DNA from 2 places in the Streptomyces sp. NPDC057438 genome. Region 2 is predicted to be linked to the other one. Evidence: predicted binding sites of a transcription regulator. Region 2 holds the regulator's gene; the other holds the start of a gene.
What was found. The regulator HrcA, encoded in region 2, represses chaperone genes, less so after heat shock. The targets are predictions, from matches to a motif close to TTNGCACTCNGNNNNNCNGAGTGCNAA.
Positions count from the first base shown of each region.

Region 1: a site for HrcA is predicted at 5,913-5,939, ahead of groES (co-chaperone GroES). Genes of this name have one in related genera too.

Region 1 is NZ_JBHVDD010000001.1:292,141-299,446, forward strand. Features, by position in the region: gene ACFU5F_RS01445 (LCP family protein) at 1-609, shown strand, start outside; gene ACFU5F_RS01450 (YciI family protein) at 785-1,141, shown strand; gene ACFU5F_RS01455 (RNA polymerase sigma factor) at 1,203-2,498, shown strand; gene ACFU5F_RS01460 (methyltransferase domain-containing protein) at 2,525-3,721, opposite strand; gene ACFU5F_RS01465 (polysaccharide deacetylase family protein) at 3,832-4,827, shown strand; gene ACFU5F_RS01470 (polysaccharide deacetylase family protein) at 4,824-5,834, shown strand; gene groES (co-chaperone GroES) at 6,085-6,393, shown strand; gene groL (chaperonin GroEL) at 6,505-7,306, shown strand, end outside.
Region 2 is NZ_JBHVDD010000025.1:70,230-77,535, forward strand. Features, by position in the region: gene ACFU5F_RS16640 (SpoIIE family protein phosphatase) at 1-1,625, shown strand, start outside; gene hemW (radical SAM family heme chaperone HemW) at 1,657-2,889, shown strand; partial or broken gene ACFU5F_RS16650 (Uma2 family endonuclease) at 2,970-3,359, shown strand; gene ACFU5F_RS16655 (DUF3097 domain-containing protein) at 3,328-4,152, opposite strand; gene ACFU5F_RS16660 (MBL fold metallo-hydrolase) at 4,195-4,935, opposite strand; gene hrcA (heat-inducible transcriptional repressor HrcA) at 5,124-6,140, shown strand; gene dnaJ (molecular chaperone DnaJ) at 6,141-7,277, shown strand.

The sequences.
Region 1 (7,306 bases), on a different contig from region 2:
TCGGGCGGTTCGACGGCGGTGGCGTACAACGTGATGTTCAACAGCGCGTACGCGGTCGGCGGCCCGGTCTGCGCGGTCAAGACCGTCGAGGCGATGACGGACGTCCGCATGGACCACTACATGGAGATCGACTTCGCCGGCTTCGCCAACCTCGTCGACGCGCTCGGCGGAGTCACGGTCACGACGGACGAGGACATCGACGACGAGGACAGCCACCTGAAACTGGCCGCCGGCACCCACCACCTCGACGGCGAGCAGGCGCTCGCCCTCGCCCGCACCCGCCACGGCATCGGTGACGGCAGCGACCTCGGCCGTATCGGCCTCCAGCAGAAGCTGGTGAAGGCCCTGCTGGACCAGATCTCCTCGACCGACCTCCTGACGAACCCCGCCCAGCTCTACCGGGCCGCCGACGCGGCCACCGCCAGCCTGACCACGGACACGGGACTCGCCTCGATCACCGACCTGGTGCGCCTCGGCCGGAGCCTGGAGGGCCTGTCCTCCGAGGCCACCACGACCGTGATGATGCCGGTCGCGCCGGCCCCGTACGACAGCAACCGGGTGGTGGCACGGGAGCCCGAGGCGAGGAAGCTCTGGGAGTCGCTGAAGTAGCCGGGCTCTCTGAAGCGGCCAGGGCCCCTGACCGGGGCGCCGAAGAGGCGGCCGGAGGGGTCGCGAGAAACTTTTCCCGGAAATTCCGGCGGCCGTGTCGATCCGGGGTGCGGCCGTTCGACGTAGGGGTGAGAGTCGGGGAGAAGCCCCGGCCACCGACGCACCTGGAGTCACCATGCCGCGCTATCTGTCGATGGTCCGGATCGACGAGACGAACGCCCCCGCCGAGGGCCCGAGCCCCGAGCTGATGCAGCGGATGGGGGACCTGATCGAGGAGATGACGAAGGCGGGCGTGCTGCTGGACACCGCCGGTCTGTCCCCGACCGCGCAGGGCACGCGAGTGCGCTGGGAGAGCGGGCAGCTCTCCGTCACCGACGGGCCGTTCACCGAGTCCAAGGAGGTCGTGGGCGGGTACGCCATCGTCCAGGCCAAGGACATGGCGGAGGCCATCGAGTGGACCAAGCGGTTCCTGAAGGTGCACGAGGAGCACTGGACCGTCACCTGCGAGGTGCGGGAGATCATGGAGCCCTGAGCCCTGCCTGCGCCCCGAGTCCGCTTGGCCGGGGCGCCGTCCGGGTGTCTGATGGTGGGCTGTGACGACCCCGCAGCCCACCTCTGCCTCCGGTCCCGCCCCCGCGTCCCGGTCCACCCACGATGTGGCCGTCGAGACCGTCTTCCGCATGGAGTCGCCCCGGATCATCGCCGGGGTCGCGCGCATCGTGCGGGACGTCGGCATCGCGGAGGAACTGGCCCAGGACGCGCTCGTGGCGGCGCTGGAGCAGTGGCCGCGGGACGGGGTGCCGGACAATCCGGGCGCCTGGCTGACGGCCACCGCCAAGCACCGGGCGATCGACCTCGTGCGCCGCCGGGAACGGTACGCGCGCAAACTCGCCGAGGTGGGCCGGGACCTGGAGACGGCGGGGCCGTACCTCGACCGGCCGTCCGACCCCGACGACATCGACGACGACCTGCTCCGCCTCGTCTTCACGGCCTGCCACCCCGTGCTCTCCGCCGAGGCCCGTATCGCCCTCACCCTCCGCCTCCTCGGCGGCCTGGCCACCCCCGAGATCGCCCGCGCCTTCCTGGTCCCCGAGCCGACGATCGCCCAGCGCGTCGTCCGCGCCAAGCGCACCCTGGCCACGCGGAACGTCGCCTTCGAGGTGCCGTACGGCCCCGACCGCGAGGCCCGCCTCGACTCCGTGCTGGAGGTCATCTACCTGATCTTCAACGAGGGGTACGCGGCCACCGCCGGCGACGACCTGCTGCGCCCGGCCCTGTGCGAGGACGCCCTCCGGCTGGCCCGTGTGCTGGCCCAGCTGATGCCGAAGGAACCCGAGGTGCACGGCCTGGCGGCCCTGCTGGAACTCCAGGCGTCACGGACCGCCGCCCGCACGGGACCCACCGGGGAGCCGGTCCTGCTCGCCGACCAGGACCGCCGCCGCTGGAACCGCCCGCTCATCGCCCGGGGCTTCACCGCCCTCGGCCGCGCCACCGCCTGCGCGCCGGGCGCCCCTGGTCCGTACGCCCTGCAGGCCGCGATCGCCGCCTGCCACGCCCAGGCGTACACCTACGCGGAGACGGACTGGCCGAAGATCGCCACCCTGTACGCCCTGCTGGCCGCCCGCGCCCCGTCCCCCGTGGTGGAGCTGAACCGTGCGGTCGCCGTCTCCATGGCCGAGGGACCCGGTCCCGCCCTGGAGATCGTGGACGGCCTCACCGCCGCACCGGCCCTGCGCGACTACCACCTGCTGCCCAGCGTCCGCGGGGATCTGCTGCGGCGGCTGGGCCGGACGGAGGAGGCCCGCGCCGAGTTCGTACGGGCGGCCGGGCTGGCGCGCAACGAGCGGGAGCGGGCGTTGCTGCTGGCGCGGGCGGAGGAGGGGGCGTGAGGAGGGTCGCCCGAGGTCCGTAGGGGTCAGACGGGGCGGCCGATCAGCATCGAAGGCGCTCCCGCGACCCGGGTCAGGAAGACCGTGGCCGAGTTGCGCCCCTGCGGCTTGACCTTCTTGCGCAGTTCCTCCGGCTCCACGGCCGAGCCCCGCTTCTTCACGGTCAGCACGCCGACCTCGCGCTCCCGCAGCAGGGCCTTCAGCTTCTTCACCCCGAAGGGGAGCCGGTCGGTGATCTCGTAGGCGGTGGCGTACGGGGTGACGTGGTGCTCGTCGGCGGTGATGTAGGCGATCGTGGGGTCGATCAGTCCGCCCGCCAGGTCTCGTGCGACCTCGGCGACCAGGTGGGCGCGGATGACGGCGCCGTCGGGCTCGTACAGGTACCGGCCGACCGGGCGGACCGGAGGGTCGGGCAGCATCGTGTCGGGGGAGGCCCGGATGCCCGCCTCCGCGGGCAGCAGCATCGCGCGCCGCGCCCCCGGGGTGCCGCCCTCGCGGAACCACAGCACCGCCTCCTTCACATCGCCGCCGTCCGAGATCCACTCGGCCTCGGCGGCCGGGGGGATCGCCTCGTGCGGGATGCCGGGCGCGATCTTCAGCGCGCCCAGGGGAGCCTTGAGCGCGGCCGACACGGCCCAGGACAGGGGCGGGGAGTAGGCCTCCGGGTCGAAGATCCGGCCCCGCGCGGAGGACCGCCGGGCCGGGTCGACGAACACGGCGTCGAACCCGGCGGTGTCCACCTCCGTCACGTCCGCCTCGCGCACCTCGATCAGCTCGGCGAGGCCGAGCGCGTCGGCGTTGGCGCGGGCGACCGCCGCCGTCAGCGGATCGTGGTCGACGGCCAGTACCCGGATTCCGGCGCGCGCCATCGCGATCGCGTCCCCGCCGATGCCGCAGCACAGATCGGCGACCGACCGCACGCCGAGCGCCCGGAAGCACGCGGCCCGGTAGGCCGCCACGGTCGTCCTGGTCGACTGCTCCACTCCGTTGGGCGTGAAGAACATCCGCCCCGCGTCCGCCGCGCCGAACTTCGCCGCCGCGCGCTGCCGCAGCCGTGCCTGGGCGAGGGCCGCGGACACCAGGGGCGCCGGGTGGTCGCGGCGCAGCCGGGTCGCCACGGCCAGTTCCCGCGCCGGTTCGGTGTCGCGCACCTCGTCGAGGAGGGCGCGGCCCTCGGGGGTGAGCAGGGGGGTGAGGAAGGCGGCGGGGTCCAGGTCGTTCACCGGGCCATTGTCGGTCAGGGGGAGGGGGCGTGGGCCAGTCGGTGGACGGTGGGGGCCGGACGGCGGTGTCGGGGCCGTGCGGAGGGCCGGCCCTGCGAGGATGCGGCGCCATGCGACTTGTACGACAAAATGATGTAAAGATCGCAAAGTGGGCGCGTTTCTGGAGAGGGGGCGGCACGGTCCGGGGCGGCGTCGCCGTGCTCGCCGCCGCGGTCATCGTGTCCGGGTGCGCCGGGGGAGGCGGGGGCGACGCCAGGGAGGGCGTGGCCGAGCAGGAGGGCACCGCGGGGCCCGCCCACGGCCAGGAGCGCGGGCAGCGACCGCCTCTCGAAGCGCCGGGTGCCCGTGCCCTCGACGCGTACGCCGGGAAGCTGCGCCGGGCGCACGCCGCGCGGGTCGCCGCGGCGAAGCGCTGGGGGCTGGCCGGGGTGCCCCTGCTCGCGCCGGCGCCCCCGGCGCGGAAGCCGGTGCTCCGGACACGCAAGGGATTCGAGGTCGACGGCCACGAGGAGGACGGGCTGCCCCCGGTCCTCACCACCGTCCCCACCCGTGACAAGGTCCTCTTCCTCACGATCGACGACGGCGCCGAGAAGGACCCCGCCTTCCTGCGGATGATGAGCGAACTGCGCATCCCGTACACCGCCTTCCTCAGCGACTACCTGATCAAGGAGGACTACGGCTACTTCGCGCGGATGCGGGACCGGGGCGTGACCCTCGACAACCACACCCTCAACCACCGCCATCTGCCCGCCCTCTCCTACGCCGCCCAGAAGCACGAGATCTGCGGCATGCAGGACGTGATCGAGAAGCGGTACGGCAAGCGGCCCACGCTCTTCCGGCCGCCGTACGGGAGCTACGACCGGGACACCCTGCGCGCCGCCAGGTCCTGCGGGATCGAGGCCGTCCCCCTCTGGAACGAGGAGGTCTTCGCCGACCGCTGGGAGCATCGCGAAGCCGACCGCCGGCTCCGTCCCGGCGACATCGTCCTCAGCCACTTCCGGGGCAGGTCCGACTGGAAGGGCACCATGCCCGACATGGTCCGCCGCTTCCTGGACCGGGCCACCGCCGAGGGCTACGCGGTGGCGAGGCTGGAGGACTACCTGTGACGGCCGACGGGGCGCGGGGGCGTACGCCGGGCTCCCGCGTCCGCTCCGCTCTCGCCGCTCCTGCCGCGCTCCTGGCCCTGGCCGCCCTGCTCCTCGCCGGGTGCGCGGCCGATCCCGCCGGCCGTGCCTCCCGGGCGCCGGCGCCCGGGGCCGAAGCGACGGTGAACGACCGCCCGTCGGCGCGGGGGACGAGGCCGCCCTCGCCCCCGGCTGTCGGGACGCCGCCCTCGGCGACCGCGCCCGCGCGCGAGCGGGGCCCGGTCCCGGACACCCCCGGCGCGGACGGCGCCCGCGCTCCCGGAGACGCGCGCCCCCACCCCCACTCACCCCCGTACCGCCGCTGGGGCCTCACCGCCCCCCTCGCTCACGCCCCCGAGAATCCCGACCGGCCCTCCCGGCTCCGCGCGGCCGGCCCTGGGCTGCCGCCCGTCGTCGACCGGGTGCCGACCCGGGACAAGGTGGTCTTCCTGACGTACGACGACGGCGCGGAGAAGGACCCGAGGTTCGTCGACATGGTGCGTGAGCTGCGGCTGCCGGTGAGCATGTTCCTGACGGACAGTGTCGTGGGGCCGGGCTACGGCCACTTCGCCCGGCTGCGGGCCGTCGGGGCGACCGTGCAGAACCACACCCTCGACCACACCGCCCTGCGCGGCCTGCCGTACGCGGGACAGCGCGCCGAGATCTGCGGCCAGCAGGACAAGCTCAGGCAGCGCTTCGGTGCCCGGCCGACCCTCTTCCGCCCGCCCTACGGCGTCCACGACACCACCACGCTCCGCGCCGCCGCCGACTGCGGCATCGCGGCCGTCGTCCTGTGGCGGGCCTCCATGCAGATCAACGACCTCCGCTACGCCGTCGGCGACCGCCTGCGCCCCGGCGACATCGTCCTGGCCCAGTTCCGGGGCCCGGCCCAGCTCGAGGGCGCCACCCTCACGGAGATGACGACGCGGCTGCTGCGCCGGATCCAGGAGCAGGGTCTGACGGTCGGCCGCCTGGAGGACTACCTCTGAGGCGCCCCTGCGGCACGTGACCGGCGTCCCGCTCAAGCCCGCCGGTCACCGCCCGCCGACCCGCCGCGACCGACTTGATTAGCAGTCCGCTTGACCGAGTGCTAATCGCAGTCATAGTCTCAGGTCTGGCACTCCCCCCTGGAGAGTGCCAACCAGCGACGGGCAGGTCCGGCACCCGCGACGACGGATCCACCTGGTCGCCACCTCAGACAGTTAACCCCGTGAGATCTCCGAAGGGGGAGGTCGGATCGTGACGACCACCAGCTCCAAGGTTGCCATCAAGCCGCTCGAGGACCGCATTGTGGTCCAGCCGCTCGACGCCGAGCAGACCACCGCCTCTGGCCTGGTCATCCCGGACACCGCGAAGGAGAAGCCCCAGGAGGGCGTCGTCCTCGCCGTCGGTCCGGGCCGCTTCGAGAACGGCGAGCGCCTGCCGCTCGACGTCAAGACCGGCGACATCGTGCTGTACAGCAAGTACGGCGGCACCGAGGTGAAGTACAACGGCGAGGAGTACCTCGTCCTCTCGGCTCGCGACGTGCTCGCGATCATCGAGAAGTAATTCACCCATCGTTTTTTGAGCTGCGCCCCTGGCCCCCGCGACCATCATCAGCCGGGCGCCCGGGGCGCAGTTCGTTTCACCCACGTTTTCCGAGAGGGCTGAACCGCTCCCATGGCGAAGATCCTGAAGTTCGACGAGGACGCCCGTCGCGCCCTCGAGCGCGGCGTCAACAAGCTTGCCGACACGGTCAAGGTGACGATCGGCCCCAAGGGCCGCAACGTCGTCATCGACAAGAAGTTCGGCGCCCCCACCATCACCAACGACGGCGTCACCATCGCCCGCGAGGTCGAGGTCGAGGACCCGTACGAGAACCTCGGCGTCCAGCTGGTGAAGGAGGTGGCGACCAAGACCAACGACGTAGCGGGTGACGGTACGACCACCGCCACCGTGCTGGCCCAGGCGCTCGTCCGCGAGGGCCTGCGCAACGTCGCCGCCGGTGCCTCCCCGGCCGCCCTGAAGAAGGGCATCGACGCCGCGGTCAAGGCCGTGTCCGAGGAGCTCCTCGCGACCGCCCGCCCGATCGACGAGAAGTCGGACATCGCCGCCGTCGCCGGTCTCTCCGCCCAGGACCAGCAGGTCGGCGAGCTCATCGCCGAGGCCATGGACAAGGTCGGCAAGGACGGTGTCATCACCGTCGAGGAGTCCAACACCTTCGGTCTGGAGCTGGACTTCACCGAGGGCATGGCCTTCGACAAGGGCTACCTCTCCCCGTACTTCGTCACCGACCAGGAGCGTATGGAGGCCGTCCTCGACGACCCGTACATCCTCATCCACCAGGGCAAGATCGGCGCCATCGCCGACCTGCTGCCCCTGCTGGAGAAGGTCATCCAGGCCAACGCCTCGAAGCCGCTGCTGATCATCGCCGAGGACGTCGAGGGCGAGGCCCTGTCCACCCTGGTCGTGAACAAGATCC
Region 2 (7,306 bases):
ACGAGGACCTGGTCGCCGCGCTCGCCGGGCAGCTGCTCGTGCCGAGGCTGGCCGACTGGTGCGCGGTGTGGCTGGAGGAGGAGGGACTGGGCTGGCGCGGCGGCGACGGTTCCCTCGGCCCCGCGCCACGGCTCGCCCGCGTCTGGCACGGCAGCGAGAACCGCATCGACGAACTACGCCGGGTCCTGGAGGAGAACCCCCCGAGGCTCCCCGACTCGGTGAGATCACGAGCGGTGCCCGTGCCGTGGCCGGCGCTGGAGGAGGACGGCGCCGGGGCGTTCGACGGCGAAGCCGGGCCGACGAGGGAGAGCTGCGGGGGAGGGCCGGTCGCGGTCGGTCATGGTGTGCCTGGGATGGAGTACGGAGAGGGGGTGCCCCGGGGCGGGACCGGGCCCGAGGCCGGAACCGATGCCCATGCCGGGCCCGTAGCCGGTGCCGGACACGAGTTCGGGCCTGGAGCCGAGCCCGGAGCCGGAGCCCGGCCCGAGGGCGGAGCCCGGCCCGATGCCGAAGCCGAGGTCGAAGCCGCAGCCGCAGCCGAAGCCCAGGCCGCAGCCGCAGCCGAAGCCCAGGCCGCAGCCGCAGCCGGAGCCTGGCCCGAAACAGCAGCCGCAGCCGCAGCCGCAGCCGAGCCCGGGGCCAAAGCCGAGCCCGGCAAGCAAGGCGGTGCCGCGCTTGCGTACCGATTGATCGCCGGGGGGCGGCCGCTCGGGACGCTTGTCATCGGGCGGGCCGGGCTGCCGCGGTTTCCCGACGAGGTGACCGGGCTGGTCGAGGACCTCAGCCGGCGGATCGCTCTGTCCATCGGCGCGGCCCGCCAGTACGCCCGCCAGGCCACCATCAGCCGCGTCCTGCAGCGCGGACTGCTGCCGGGCGCGGTCGCCGAGATCCCCGGTGTGACGAGCGCGCTCGTCTACGAGCCGTGCGACAAGGGCGGACCCAGCGGCGACTTCTACGACCTCTTCCCGGCGGGCCGGGGCCGCTGGTGCTTCGCGATCGGCGACGTCCAGGGCAAGGGCCCCGAGGCGGCCGTCGTCATCGGCCTCGCCCGGCCCTGGCTGCGGCTGCTCGCCCGCGAGGGCTACGGCGTCGCGGACGTGCTCGACCGCCTCAACCAGCTCCTCCTCGACGACGCCACCGAGGCCGCCGACGCCGCCGCCCGCGCCCTGGTCACGGCCGGCGACCCCGGCCTGGTCGACCCCGACGGCCCGCAGACCCGCTTCCTCTCCCTCCTCTACGGCGAACTCGTCCCCGTCGACGGCGGCGTCCGCTGCACCCTCGCCTCCGCCGGCCACCCGTTGCCGCTGCTGCTGGCCCCCGACGGCGACGTACGGGCCGTGGCCGAGCCGCAGACGCTGCTCGGGGTGATCGAGGACACCGAGTACGTCTCCGAGACCTTCGAACTGCGTCGCGGCGACACCCTGCTGTGCGTGACCGACGGGGTCACCGAGCGCCGCAGCGGCCCGCGCATGTTCGACGACGAGGACGGCCTCGCCATCGCGCTCTCCGGCTGCGCCGGGCTCGACGCCGAACTCACCGCCGAACGCATCCGGCGGCTCGTCCACGAGTTCGGCGACCGGCCCCCCGACGACGACCTCGCGCTGCTGGTGCTGCGGGCGGACTGAGGACCCGCGGGGGTGCGGGACAATGGAGGACATGCCTTCCGCACTCCCCGACGGTGAGCCCGTCCCCGACGACGGCGCGCTGCCCGCGCACGCCCTGGCCGGCGCGGCCGAGCGGCCCCTCGGGTTCTATCTGCACGTCCCGTACTGCGCGACCCGCTGCGGCTACTGCGACTTCAACACCTACACCGCCACCGAGCTGCGCGGCACCGGCGGCGTCCTCGCCTCCCGCGACAACTACGCGGACACCGTCGTCGACGAGATCCGCCTCGCCCGCAAGGTCCTCGGCGACGACCCGCGCCCCGTCCGCACCGTCTTCGTCGGCGGCGGCACCCCCACCCTGCTGGCCGCCGACGACCTCGTGCGGATGCTGGGGGCGGTCCGGGACGAGTTCGGACTCGCCGACGACGCCGAGGTGACGACGGAGGCGAACCCGGAGTCCGTCGACCCCGCGTATCTGGAGACCCTCCGCGCGGGCGGCTTCAACCGCATCTCCTTCGGCATGCAGAGCGCCCGGCAGCACGTCCTGAAGATCCTCGATCGTACGCACACGCCCGGGCGCCCCGAGCGTTGCGTGGCGGAGGCGCGCGCCGCCGGCTTCGACCACGTCAACCTCGACCTGATCTACGGCACGCCCGGCGAGTCCGACGACGACTGGCGGGCCTCCTTGGACGCCGCGCTCGGCGCCGGACCCGACCACGTCTCGGCGTACGCGCTGATCGTCGAGGAGGGCACGCAGCTCGCCCGGCGCATCCGGCGCGGCGAGGTCCCGATGACGGACGACGACGTCCACGCCGACCGGTACCTGATCGCCGAGGAGATGCTGTCGGCCGCCGGGTTCGACTGGTACGAGGTCTCCAACTGGGCCACCTCCGCGGCCGGGCGCTGCCTCCACAACGAGCTGTACTGGCGGGGCGCCGACTGGTGGGGCGCGGGACCGGGCGCCCACAGCCACGTCGGCGGCGTGCGCTGGTGGAACGTCAAGCACCCCGGCGCGTACGCGGGCGCGCTGGCGGCGGGGAAGTCGCCGGGCGCCGGGCGCGAGCTGCTGGCGGACGAGGACCGCCGGGTCGAGCGCATCCTGCTGGAGCTGCGGCTGCGGGAGGGGTGCCCGTTGTCGCTGCTGCGGGAGGAGGGCCTCGCGGCGGCCGGGCGCGCCCTGTCGGACGGCCTGCTGGAGGCGGGCCCGTACGAGGAGGGGCGTGCGGTGCTCACCCTGCGCGGGCGGTTGCTGGCGGACGCGGTGGTGCGGGACCTGGTGGACTGATCACTCTGGGGGTGAATCGGTGCGGAACGGGGGTTCGGTACCTAATCTGGTTCGTAGGCTGCCGCTAAAAGTACGCGGCGGATGTGGAGGGCCACGGCGAAGCCAGCGAGCCCATTCCGGACCTGCTGGTGCTGGAACGCGGCGTGGCTCCGGCCTCGGGAAGTCTGGTTCCCTCTCAGTGGGCCACCTTGGTGGTTGAGGTGGTCTCGAAAACGAGTGTCGACCGGGACTACGGCGTCAAGCGATCTATCTACGCGGCAGGCAAGATCCCCGCTCATCTGATCGTCGACCCCATCGTGGCGCACTGCGTTCTCTTGACCGATCCGGTAGGAGAGGGGGACCAAGCTGACTACCGTGGACAGTGGATCACCAAGTTCGGTGATCCGGTGGTGCTCGGATCGCTCGATCTGAAGCTGGACACGAGCGAGTTCGGGACGGTCACCGGGGTGCGGCTTCACCGGCTGCCGTGACGAAGTCGATCAGCTCCTCCACCCGCCCCAGCAGCTCCGGCTCCAGGTCCCGATAGGACCCCACCCGCCCCAGGATCGCCTGCCACACCGCCCCGGTGTTGTTCGCGGGCCACCCCAGCGCCCGGCACACCCCCGTCTTCCAGTCCTGCCCCCGCGGCACCCGCGGCCACGCCTCGATGCCCACCGACGCCGGCTTCACCGCCTCCCAGATGTCGATGTACGGGTGGCCGACGACGAGCGCGTGCTCGCTGGTCACCGACGCGGCGATACGGGACTCCTTGCTGCCCGGCACCAGATGGTCGACCAGGACCCCGAGGCGGGCGTCCGGTCCCGGGGCGAAGTCCTCGACGATCGCGGGCAGGTCGTCCACGCCCTCCAGGTACTCCACCACCACGCCCTCGACGCGCAGATCGTCACCCCACACCTTCTCGACGAGCTCGGCGTCGTGGCGGCCCTCCACGTAGATGCGCCCGGCGCGGGCGACGCGCGCGCGGGCGCCCGGGACGGCCACCGAGCCGGAGGCCGTGCGGGAGGGACGGACAGGGGCCGGCGACGACGGGCGGACCAGCGTCACCACCCGCCCCTCCAGCAGGAAGCCCCGCGGCTCCAGCGGGAACACACGGTGCTTGCCGAAGCGGTCCTCCAGCGTCACCGTGCCCGCCTCGCAGCCGACGACCGCGCCGCAGAAGCCGGTGGTGGGCTCCTCGACGACCAGACCGGGATCGGCCGGGACCTCGGGGGCCGGCTTCGGCTTCTTCCAGGGAGGGGTCAGGTCGGGTGAGTACTGGCGCATTCGAGTGACGATAGGAGAAGCCGCGCCCGGATGCCCCCGAGCTCAGTCCGACACGCCGAAACGGCGCGCCAGGGCGTCGCGCTGGGCCCGGACGAACGCCGCGTCCACCACCGCCCCGTGGCCCGGCACGTACAGCGCGTCCTCGCCGCCCAGGTCCAGCAGCCGGTCCAGGGCGGCCGGCCAGCGCGCGGGGATCGCGTCGGGTCCGGCCTGCGGCTCGCCGGACTCCTCGACCAGGTCTCCGCAGAACACCACCTCCCGGGAGCCGTCCGCGGTGCCGGGGACCAGGACCGCCAGGTCGTGGCCCGTGTGCCCGGGGCCCACGTTCGCCAGGAGCACCCGGACCTCGCCCCCGAGGTCGAGGGTCCACTCGCCGGAGACCAGGTGCCGGGGGCGTACCAGCAGGTCGGCGGCCTCGGTGGCGTCCGCCGGGGGAAGGCCGTGGTGCACGGCGTCCGCGCGGAGGGCCTCGTGGTCCCGGCTCAGGACGCCGTCGAGACCCACCGCGCCGAAGACCTCCACACCGGCGAACGCCGCCGCCCCGAAGACATGGTCGAAGTGGGGGTGGGTGAGCGCGAGATGTGTCACACGGGCGCCACCGAGCAGCCGGCACGCCTCGCCGCGCAACCGCGCGCCCTCCCGCAGGCTCGAACCCGCGTCGATCACGAGGGCCGCGCCCTCCCCGACCACCAGCCCGGCCGTGCAGTCCCAGCCGGGCAGGCGGCATCGTCCGACCCTGGGCGTCAATTCCTGCCACCCGCACTCTTCCCAAGTCACCGTCATGCGCCGACGCTAGCCGTAGCTCCGGCGACGGCGTCGCCGTGTACTCCCCAGTAGGAAAGTGCCCCCGACCGGAGACCGGCCTTGCCGGGGGCGTACCCCACCGCCGTACACTGGGCGGGGAGTGCTGGCACTCGCCCGGGGTGAGTGCCAAGGGGAAGCCGCAGGAGAGCGAAGTGGAGGTGTGCGCGGTGCTCAGTGAACGCAGGCTCCAAGTGCTGCGCGCCATCGTCCAGGACTACGTGGGCACCGAGGAGCCGGTCGGTTCCAAGGCGCTCACCGAGCGGCACAACCTCGGCGTCTCCCCGGCGACCGTCCGCAACGACATGGCGGCGCTGGAGGACGAGGGCTTCATCGCCCAGCCCCACACCAGCGCGGGCCGCATCCCCACCGACAAGGGGTACCGGCTCTTCGTCGACAAGCTCGCCGGGGTCAAGCCGATGACCCCGCCCGAGCGGCGCGCCATCCAGAACTTCCTGGACGGCGCGGTCGATCTCGACGACGTGGTGGCGCGGACCGTACGGCTGCTCGCGCAGCTCACGCGGCAGGTCGCCGTCGTGCAGTACCCGTCGCTCACACGGTCGACGGTGCGGCACGTGGAGTTGCTGGCGCTGGCGCCCGCCAGGCTGATGCTCGTGCTGATCACGGACACGGGACGGGTGGAGCAGCGGCTGGTGGACTGCCCGGCGCCGTTCGGAGAAACGTCACTCGCGGATCTGCGGGCCCGGCTCAACAGCAAGGTCGCGGGCCGCCGGTTCACCGACGTGCCCCGGCTGGTCGAGGACCTGCCGGAGGCGTTCGACGTCGAGGACCGGGGCACGGTCGCGACCGTGCTCTCCACCCTCCTCGAAGCACTTGTCGAGGAGAGCGAGGAGCGGCTGATGATCGGCGGAACCGCCAATCTCACCCGCTTCGGACATGACTTCCCCCTCACCATCCGGCCCGTTCTGGAAGCCTTGGAGGAGCAGGTCGTCCTCCTCAAGTTGCTTGGTGAGGCGGGAGATTCGGGCATGACCGTACGCATCGGTCATGAGAACGCGTATGAGGGACTCAACTCCACGTCCGTCGTCTCCGTCGGCTACGGTTCGGGCGGCGAGGCAGTAGCGAAACTGGGCGTGGTCGGACCTACGCGCATGGACTATCCGGGAACGATGGGAGCGGTACGAGCGGTGGCACGGTACGTCGGACAGATCCTGGCGGAGTCCTGAGTGGCCACGGACTACTACGCCGTGCTCGGCGTGCGCCGCGACGCTTCCCAGGACGAGATCAAGAAGGCGTTCCGGAGGCTCGCGCGCGAGCTGCACCCGGACGTCAACCCCGATCCGAAGACCCAGGAGCGGTTCAAGGAGATCAACGCCGCCTACGAGGTGTTGTCGGACCCGCAGAAGAAGCAGGTCTACGACCTCGGCGGCGACCCCCTGTCCCAGGCGGGCGGCGGAGGTGCGGGCGGCTTCGGCGCCGGTGGCTTCGGGAACTTCTCGGACATCATGGACGCCTTCTTCGGCACGGCGTCGCAGCGGGGTCCCCGCTCGCGTACGCGCCGGGGGCAGGACGCGATGATCCGGCTGGAGATCGACCTCGACGAGGCGGCCTTCGGCACGACGAAGGACATCCAGGTCGACACCGCCGTCGTCTGCACGACGTGCAGCGGCGAGGGCGCGGCCCCGGGTACGACCGCGCAGACCTGTGACATGTGCCGCGGCCGCGGTGAGGTCTCGCAGGTCACGCGGTCCTTCCTCGGCCAGGTCATGACCTCCCGGCCCTGCCCGCAGTGCCAGGGGTTCGGCACGATCGTCCCCAACCCCTGCCCCGAGTGCGCGGGCGACGGGCGGGTGCGGTCGCGGCGGACGCTCACGGTCAAGATCCCGGCCGGTGTCGACAACGGCACGCGGATCCAGCTCGCCGGTGAGGGCGAGGTCGGGCCCGGTGGCGGTCCCGCCGGTGACCTCTACGTCGAGATCCACGAGCTGCCGCACTCGACGTTCCAGCGGCGCGGTGACGATCTGCACTGCACGGTCACGATCCCGATGACGGCGGCCTCCCTCGGCACGAAGGTGCCGCTGGAGACGCTGGACGGTCTGGAGGAGGTCGACATCCGGCCCGGGACGCAGTCCGGGCAGTCGATCCCGCTGCACGGCCGCGGTGTCACGCATCTGCGGGGCGGCGGCCGGGGCGATCTGATCGTCCACGTCGAGGTGCAGACGCCGACGAAGCTGGATCCCGAGCAGGAGGGGCTGCTGCGGCAGCTCGCCGCGCTGCGGGGGGAGGAGCGGCCCACGGGGCAGTTCCAGCCCGGGCAGCAGGGGCTGTTCTCCCGGCTGAAGGACGCGTTCAACGGGCGCTGAGCGGGTGCGTCGTCGGGTGCGGCTGCGTG